One region of the Kribbella sp. CA-245084 genome, then DNA from elsewhere that is predicted to be linked to it. Evidence: riboswitches for the same ligand, from Rfam matches in the RefSeq annotation. Region 1 holds a riboswitch; the other holds the start of a gene.
What was found. Region 1 has a riboswitch for thiamine pyrophosphate ahead of ACQPYH_RS01045 (purine-cytosine permease family protein). Riboswitches for the same ligand answer to the same signal wherever they lie in the genome.
Positions count from the first base shown of each region.

Region 2: another riboswitch for thiamine pyrophosphate. It lies ahead of thiS (sulfur carrier protein ThiS); the one in region 1 lies ahead of ACQPYH_RS01045 (purine-cytosine permease family protein).

Region 1 covers NZ_CP192053.1:210,465-214,357, reverse strand. The annotation lists gene ACQPYH_RS01050 (cation:proton antiporter) at 1-325, shown strand, start outside; gene ACQPYH_RS01045 (purine-cytosine permease family protein) at 267-1,592, opposite strand; TPP riboswitch at 1,588-1,706, opposite strand; gene ACQPYH_RS01040 (alpha/beta fold hydrolase) at 1,723-2,385, opposite strand; gene ACQPYH_RS01035 (hypothetical protein) at 2,382-3,215, opposite strand; gene ACQPYH_RS01030 (DUF3152 domain-containing protein) at 3,246-3,893, opposite strand, start outside.
Region 2 covers NZ_CP192053.1:873,966-877,858, forward strand. The annotation lists gene ACQPYH_RS04370 (DUF6807 family protein) at 1-982, shown strand, start outside; gene ACQPYH_RS04375 (thiazole synthase) at 957-1,730, opposite strand; gene thiS (sulfur carrier protein ThiS) at 1,732-1,935, opposite strand; TPP riboswitch at 1,928-2,039, opposite strand; gene ACQPYH_RS04385 (LacI family DNA-binding transcriptional regulator) at 2,088-3,089, shown strand; gene ACQPYH_RS04390 (glycosyl hydrolase) at 3,086-3,893, opposite strand, start outside.

The sequences.
Region 1 (3,893 bases):
CGATCCGGCGGCGCTGGTGCGTGTTCCGCTGTTCTTACTGGCGTTGCTCGTGGTGCGGGGCATACCGGCGTACCTCTCGGTGCGGACACTGGGTCGTCGGAGTACCGCCGCTGTCGCGCTGTTGCAGGCGACCTCGTTGCCGTTCATCGTGACCGCGACGCAGATCGGCGTGGTGACCGGGCTGATGACTCCGGTCACCGCCGCCGCGCTGGTCTGCGCCGGACTGCTGTCCGTGCTGATCTTCCCGGCGATCGCCCTCGTGCTGCTCAGGCAGCCTGCCGCCGACCGATCCGGCCGAGCAGAACCGCGGCCAGCATCGAGATGACGATCGAGGTGTACGTCGCGCCGAGCCAGGTCGGGACCGGGTGGTTGTTGAAGAGCGCCTGCTGTACGTCGGTCCAGAACGGGGACCAGCCGGCCACGGTGCCCGGGTTGACCAGCTGGTACCCGACGAATCCGATCAGCCAGGCGAGCGTCGGTTGCCAGCGGAACTTCGCCGTGCCGGACACGTCCCAGTTCATCTTGCTGACCACGAAGAAGTCGGCGATCGCGACCGCGAACAGGGGAATGAAGACCGAGCCGATCAGGTACAGGAACTGCGTGTAGTTGCCTAGGTCAACCATCAGCGCGAGCCCGGTAGCGAGCACACCGATCGCGACCGAGATCCACCGGCGGTCGATGTGGCCGATCAGGTTGTGCGTGGCCATGGTGGTCGAGTAGACGTTCGCGTACGCCTCGTCGACCTCGTCGACCAGCAGCACGAACAGAGCGATCGCGCCGGCGGGCAGGGTGACCAGTGCGGTGATCACGTCGTCGCTGTTGGTCTGCAAGGTGGCCACCGCGACGACTCCGAGGGCGTAGTACCCGATCGCTGCCAGGCCGTAGCCGAGTGCGGATCCACCGAAGGCAGCCTTGTTGGTGCGCGAGTGCCGTGTGTAGTCGGCGGCCAGCGGGGCGAACGACACAACACCCGCGGCGGCGAGGTCGACGGCCGGCCAGAAGCCGAACACGCTGTCCTGCGGCAGAGCGTGCACCGGCTTGCTGAGCACCTGCACGAACAGGTAGACCGACGCGATCAGCACCAGCCACACCATGAACTTCCGCAGGATCTTCACGCTGCCCAGCGGCCGGACCGCCATCGTCGTCGCGATGATCCCGGCCAGTACGACGAACAGCCAGCGCCAGCGTTCACTCGTCACCGCGACCGCGGCCTGCGAGATCACGATGATCTCCATCGTCGCCCAGCCGACGTTCTGCGCGATGTTCAGGATGGTCGGCGCGATCGAGCCGCGACGGCCGAACAACCCCCGCAGGCTCGCCATCGCCGGCGCACCGGTGTGCGACCCGAACACGGCCGCACCACCCAGCACGAGCGCCCCGATCCCGCAGCCGACGACGACCGCGAGCAGACCTTGCCACAGCGAGCCCGTGTACGCCGCCACGAGCGCACCGGTCACCGGGCCGAACAGCGAGATGCCGAAGTTGCCCCACAGCGTGAACTGGTCGAAGAACCCGAGCGTCCGCGGCGCATCGGTGGTGAGGACGAGCGGCGCCTCGGTCGAGCTGGCAGGACGAACAGCGGTATCGGTCATGAGTGACCCCAATCCCTACGCCGGCATTACCCGGTCAGGTTCAGGCGGTCGGCGACCCAAGCTGTCGCCCTCTCAGCCCGCGCGTGTTCGGTGCGAGCTCCCGCATAGGTTGTGCTTGGAGTCTAACGCGTCAGGTAGTTTCCGGCAGGGCGGCTGCTCGTTCTATGAGAGCGGCGAGCTCCGGACCGTTCGTGACAACCGGCATGTGCGCGCCGGTGGCGAAGGTCCGGGCCTCGCCGTGGCTCAGCTCGGCGAGCCGCTGGACCCACTCCGCCGTCGAGAGCAGGTCGTACTTGCCGCGGACGATGAACACCGGTGCCTTGACCTGCGAGATCACTTCGGCCAGGTCGTGATGCCGTGAGGCCTCGACCGCGCGGGCGATCGTCGGCAGCGTCGTCCGCGCGTACTGCGGGGTCACGGTCCGGATCAGCTTGGGCGAGTCCGGTACGGCGGATCCGAGCCAGCGCACCGTACGGTCGACCCAGCTGGACATGCGCGCGTCACCCGCCGGCGCGACAAGTACGACGGCGTGCGCGAGGTCGGCGTACCGGACTGCGGTCTCGACGACGATCTGGCAGCTGGCGGAGTGGCCGACGAGGACGGACCGCTCGCGGATCTTCTCGGCAAGGGCGACTGCCAGTGCGCGCGGGTGCAGGTCCTCGCGGGCGCCGGCCGGTTCGCCGTACCCGGGCAAGGTGACCAGGTGGTACGGCGTGACGAGATGTTCTACGGTCCGGGCGTACGACTCGGGGCCGAGGCCCAGGCCGGGCACCAGGACGACTGGTGCGCTCACTCCCAGGGCGCCTTGGCCGGTGGGCCCTGGACGACCGGGTTGGGCACGTCGGGCTTCAGTTCGCGGTACCCGAGGAACAGACCGACCGCGAGGATCAGCAGACCGGCACCGCCCCAGCCGTACGCCGTGGGCAGCCGGTCGACCGCGCCGTCGATGGATCCCAGGCCGGTGGTCAGCACCATGATCAGCCAGATCAGGATCGGTACAGCGGAGAGCGCGACCAGCCCGAGTCCGACCAGCTCAGCCGGCTCCGGCTGGCGGCCGGCCTTGCGACGGGCGAGTACGTCGCGGATCCACATGAACAGCGCGCCCGCGCCGACGACCACGAGCAGCAGTTGGCCGATCGCGTCGATCACGTCGGTGCGGAGCGGGTGGTTGAGTGGTGAGCCCGGTGCCTGCGAGATGTCGCGCAGCGAGACCCGCTGGACGGAGATGACGAGCAGACCGTAGAACCCGGCGATCACCGTGGCCAGACCGACGACCCGGGCGGCACGGGGGTCGCGCGGCTGCTCCCTTCCGTACACGGGGAGCTCGTGCGGCTCAGGGCTCGACGGTGCGCCGTACGGCATGCCGGGGCGGTAGCTGGGCGGCTGGGCGTGGTGCGGACCAGCCTGCGGGTGCGGCGGGACGCCGTACTGACCGGGTGGGGTGCCGTAGGGCTGGGGCGGCGCGTACGGGCCTTCGGCCGGCGGAGTGCCGCGGCCGGTGCCGTACGTGCCACCGCCGTACGGCGTGGGCGGGGGGTAGTGATGCTCCTCGCCGGGCTGCTGCTGCTCGGGCTGCTGGGGCTGATCGCCCCGGCCGTACGTCGGGAAGTCCTGTGACGACATTCGCTGCTCCCTCCCGTCGTACCTAGTTTCTCAGGTTGCCTTGATGGTGGGCCAGGCGTTCGGAAGACAGCCTGCCAGGCCTTTGGTCTGCTGCATCATCACCGGCGCGGGGGTCTTCGGCTTGGTGCAGGTCGAGTGCCCATGGCCGAGCGCGTGACCGACCTCATGATTGACCAGGTAGCTGCGGTACAGCTCGACGTTCCCGTTGTACGACGGGATCCCGTACATCCACCGCTTCGCGTTGAGCACCACGCGGTCCTCGACCCGGCAGGAAACCTCACCGCCGGTGTCGAGCGGCAGGCACAGCTTGTCGGTCAGCGCCGGCGTCGCGAGGATGATCCGGAGATCGGCGTCGACCTTGTCGGTCCGCTCGAAGCTCACCGGGTGCAGCGCCTGCCATCCGCGCGGGTCCGTCAGCGTCTTGTGGATCGCCGCGGCGACAGCGGCTCCGTTCACCGACAGCCCCTCCTCGATCTCGACGCGGTACGTCAGCTTGTCGCGCACGCCGCTCGCCTTGTTGAACCCAGGCACGACGGCAAGCTTCCCGGTCGACACCAGCACGTTCGGCTTCGCGTTCTTCGGCTTCCGCGTCAAGGTCGGTGCCGGCCGCAACGGAGTCGTGAACTTCTGCGTCGGGGTCACCACCGGCGTCGGCGTCGGCGTCGCACTGGGCGTCTC
Region 2 (3,893 bases), 660 kb from region 1:
GAAGGACCTTGGGGAGCTGGCGTGGCGGCGGCTGCACGCGTCGATCGCTGCACCGAACGGCGATGCGGACGACGTACCTGAGCTGCGGCTGGCGGTGCGTGCGAGCACGGGGCCGGTGCCGGAGCCGCGATTGCACGGCGGTACGGCGGCTGGTCGGCTCGGGTGGCAGCAGCAGGGCGACATCTTCGCGCTCGGGAGCGATTCGGGCATGCTCGCGCGGTACGAATTCGGACGCCGGATGCCGCAAGTGCACGCGCCCCGGCCATACCTGCACCCGGTCCGCACGCTCGGCGGACACCCGTTGACCGAGGTCAGCCCGGTCGATCATCGGCATCACTACGGCGTCTCGCTCGCCGTACCGGTCGTCAACGGCACCTCGCACTGGGGCGGCCGGACGTACGTCCGCGACCAGGGCCCGACCCTGCTGACGAACCACGGTCAGCAACGCAGCCGCGGCGTCATCGCCAACGATCACGAGCTGATCGACGACATCACCTGGTACGACGAACAAGGCCGGCCGCAGCTCGTCGAACGCCGTCGTCTCGCCGGAGAACTCGCTGCCGGCGGCTGGCGACTCGACTGGCAAAGCGTCCTGACCGCGCGCTACGGCTCGATGCAGATCGAGAACCCGACGACGGCCGGTCGAGAAGGCGCCGCGTACGGCGGGATCTTCTGGCGATTGCCTGTGGCCGAGACGACGGTGCTCTCAGCTGATGGTGAGGGCCTCGACGCCGCGTTCGGTTCGACGAGTCCGTGGCTGGCCTTCGTCCAGGGCGACGTGAGTCTGTTGTTGGTGCAGCCCGATGGCGTACGGCGGTGGTTCCTCCGCGTCGACTCGTACGTCGGCGCGTGCCCAGCGCTCGCCTGGGACAGCCCGCTCACGCTGCAACCCAACCAGGAGCTGAGGCTGTCGCTTACCGCGCTCCTGCTGGATCGGCCGGTGGAACTCGCCGAGGCTAAGTCGTTGGCAGACCAGTTGTAGGCGACGACGCCAGCGCGGATTGCCAGCGGCGAGGGACCCGTCCGGCGAGGCGTGCGGCTCGTCCTGCGGAGACAGCGTCACGCATCGCGGCGGCCATCAGGGCAGGCTTCTCCGCACGTGTCACTGGCGTCGCGAGCATGACCGCATCGCAGCCGAGCTCCATCGCCAGCGCGGCGTCGCTCGCCGTACCGATCCCCGCATCGACGATGACCGGAACGTTGGCCGCGTCCGCGATCAGCGCGATGTTGTGCGGGTTGCGGATCCCGAGCGCCGAACCGATTGGTGCTGCCAACGGCATGACCGCCGCGCACCCTGCCTGTTCGAGCCGGCGGGCGAGGATCGGGTCGTCGTTCGTGTACGGCAGCACGGTGAAACCGTCCGCCACCAACGCTTCCACGGCATCGAGCAGCTCGAACGGGTCGGGCAGCAGGAGGTGATCGTCGGCGACGACCTCGACCTTGATCAGGTCGGTCTCCAACGCCTCCCGCGCCAGCTTCGCCGTCAGCACGGCCTCGGCGGCGGTGTGGCAGCCGGCCGTGTTCGGCAGTACGTCGATGCTGTGCTTCTTGAGTACGTCGAGCACCGAGCCTTCATGCCCCGTGCCGAGGCGGCGCATCGCGACCGTGGTCAACTGGGTGCCGGAGGCAATCAATGCCTCCTCCATCACTTCCAGGTTGGCCGAACCGCCGGTCCCCATGATGAGCCGGGACGTGTACGTCCGTCCGCCGAGCTCCAGTGGATCGTCCATCTCAGCCTCCCTGCGTCGCGCTGACGATCTCGACCCGGTCGCCACTCCGCAACGCGGTCTGCGCCCACTCGGCCTTGGTCAGCACGTTCTGATTCACGGCGACCGCGATACCGGTCGTGCGATCGGAGTACTCCGTGATCAGCTCGGCCACGGACTTGCCGGCCGGTACGTCGATCGCCGTACCGTTCACCCAGACGGATTCCATCGCGCTTCCTCCCTACGCCGGAATTACCCGATTCAGGTTCAGCGGTCGGTGACGGCGTAGTCACCCTCTCAGCCCACTCCCTGCGAGCTCCCGCGGACTTCTCAATTATAGCGTGGCTATCGTGACCGAAACTGCCTGGGGAGGCGACCGTCTTGGCGAAGCGGGTTGGGATCTCGGATGTGGCTGCTCGGGCCGGAGTCAGCCCGACGACGGTTTCACATGTGCTGTCGGGCCGGCGGCATGTCTCGGAGGCGACTCGGGCGCGGGTGCGGTCGGTGATGGACGAGCTCGGCTGGGAGCCGAACCAGCTGGCCCGCAGTCTGCGGACGCAGCGGACGCAGACGATCGCGCTGATCGTGCCGGACATCACGAACCCGTTCTACCCGTCGGTCGCGCGCGGTCTGCTCGACGTGGTCAGCGAGCCCGGGTACCAGGTGCTGATCGGCAACACGGACGGCTCGCCTTCGGCCGAGAAGGATCTGGTCGCGCGGATGGTGACTCGCAGCGTCGACGCGATCGTGTTCGCCGGCTACTACAGCAAGGCGAGCGACGTCGCGGCTGCCGTCGAGGCGGGGATCCCGGTGGCGCTGATGGGCGGGCGTCGAGCCTCTGCGGGGATCGACGTACTGACTTCCGACGACCTCGCAGCGGGGGAGATCGCCACGCGATATCTGATAGGCCGGGGCTATCACCGGATCGGCTTCATCACCGGTCCTGTCGGTGAAGGTCCGCCCGCCGACCGCGTGAAGGGTTATCGGCGCGCGCTGACCTCGGCCGGGCTGCGGTTCAACGGTCAGTTGGTTGTCCGTGAGGAGTTCTCGCGTGCCGGCGGTACGGCGGGGTTGCAGAAGCTGCTCGAACTGCGCAAGCCGCCGCGGGCCGTGCTGTGCACGAACGACATGGTCGCGATCGGCGCACTCGACGTCGCGCGTGATCGCGGGTTGCGGGTTCCCGACGACCTTGCAGTGATGGGTTTCGACGACATCGAGGCTGCCGCGCTCATCTCGCCGTCGTTGACCACGATCGCGGGCGATCCGCGCGAGCAGGGTCGCGCGGTCGGCCGGGTCCTGCTGGGCAGGCTGGAGGGGACGGCCGCCAGCCTGCCGCAGCGCATTCTGTTCGCGCCGTCCGTCGTACCGCGGGAATCCGCCTAGGGCGCGGTGACCGACGTCACCGTCGAGCCCGAGATGTACGTCGGCCAGACGCCTACCGTGACTGTGATCTGGCCGTTCGCATTAGGTGTCATCGTGCTGGTCAGACCGTAGAGGCTCGTGACCTGGACGGGGCCGGTCGCGTTGACCGTCACCGTCGTGTTGGATCCGGACGCGGCCCAGATGGCGCGGAACGGCGTACCGTCGTTCGCCGCGTAGACCTGGTCGATCAGGCCGTTGCCCGGGTTCTCCTTGCCGAGGAACGTCGCGCCGCGGAGCTGCCGTGCGGCTGTGGCATAGGCGACGTACGACGGCTTGGGGGTGTACTTGCCGAGTGCGTCGGCCTCGTTGTGAACCAGCCCGAAGTTGTTCTCCGCCGCGGCCGGGTCGATGCCGTCGTTCTTGAAGTCGTACATGTAGAACCGGTCGACGTCGTGCCCGGGCACGTTGAGCATCTCGCGCGCCATGTACATCGCCTGCGTCGGCTCGTCGACAGGGACCGCGCTGCCGGAGCCGGTGTACCAGCCGGCCTCGGTGATCCAGATCGGCTTGTCGACACCGCCGTTGTACTGCCGGATCGTTGCCCGCACCTGATCGATCGCCGTACCGAGACTCTCGGGCGCGTGCAGGAAGTTGTACGGGTGGATGGATACGACGTCGAGGTACTGCAGCCCGCCGAGCTGGCAGAACGTCTGGAACCAGGCCTGCTGGGTCACGTCGGTGTCGCCGCCGGCGACGATGTTGAGATCGGGATGGGTGGCCTTCACCTTCGTGTACGTCGCCTTCAGCAGCGCGAGGTAGCTATCG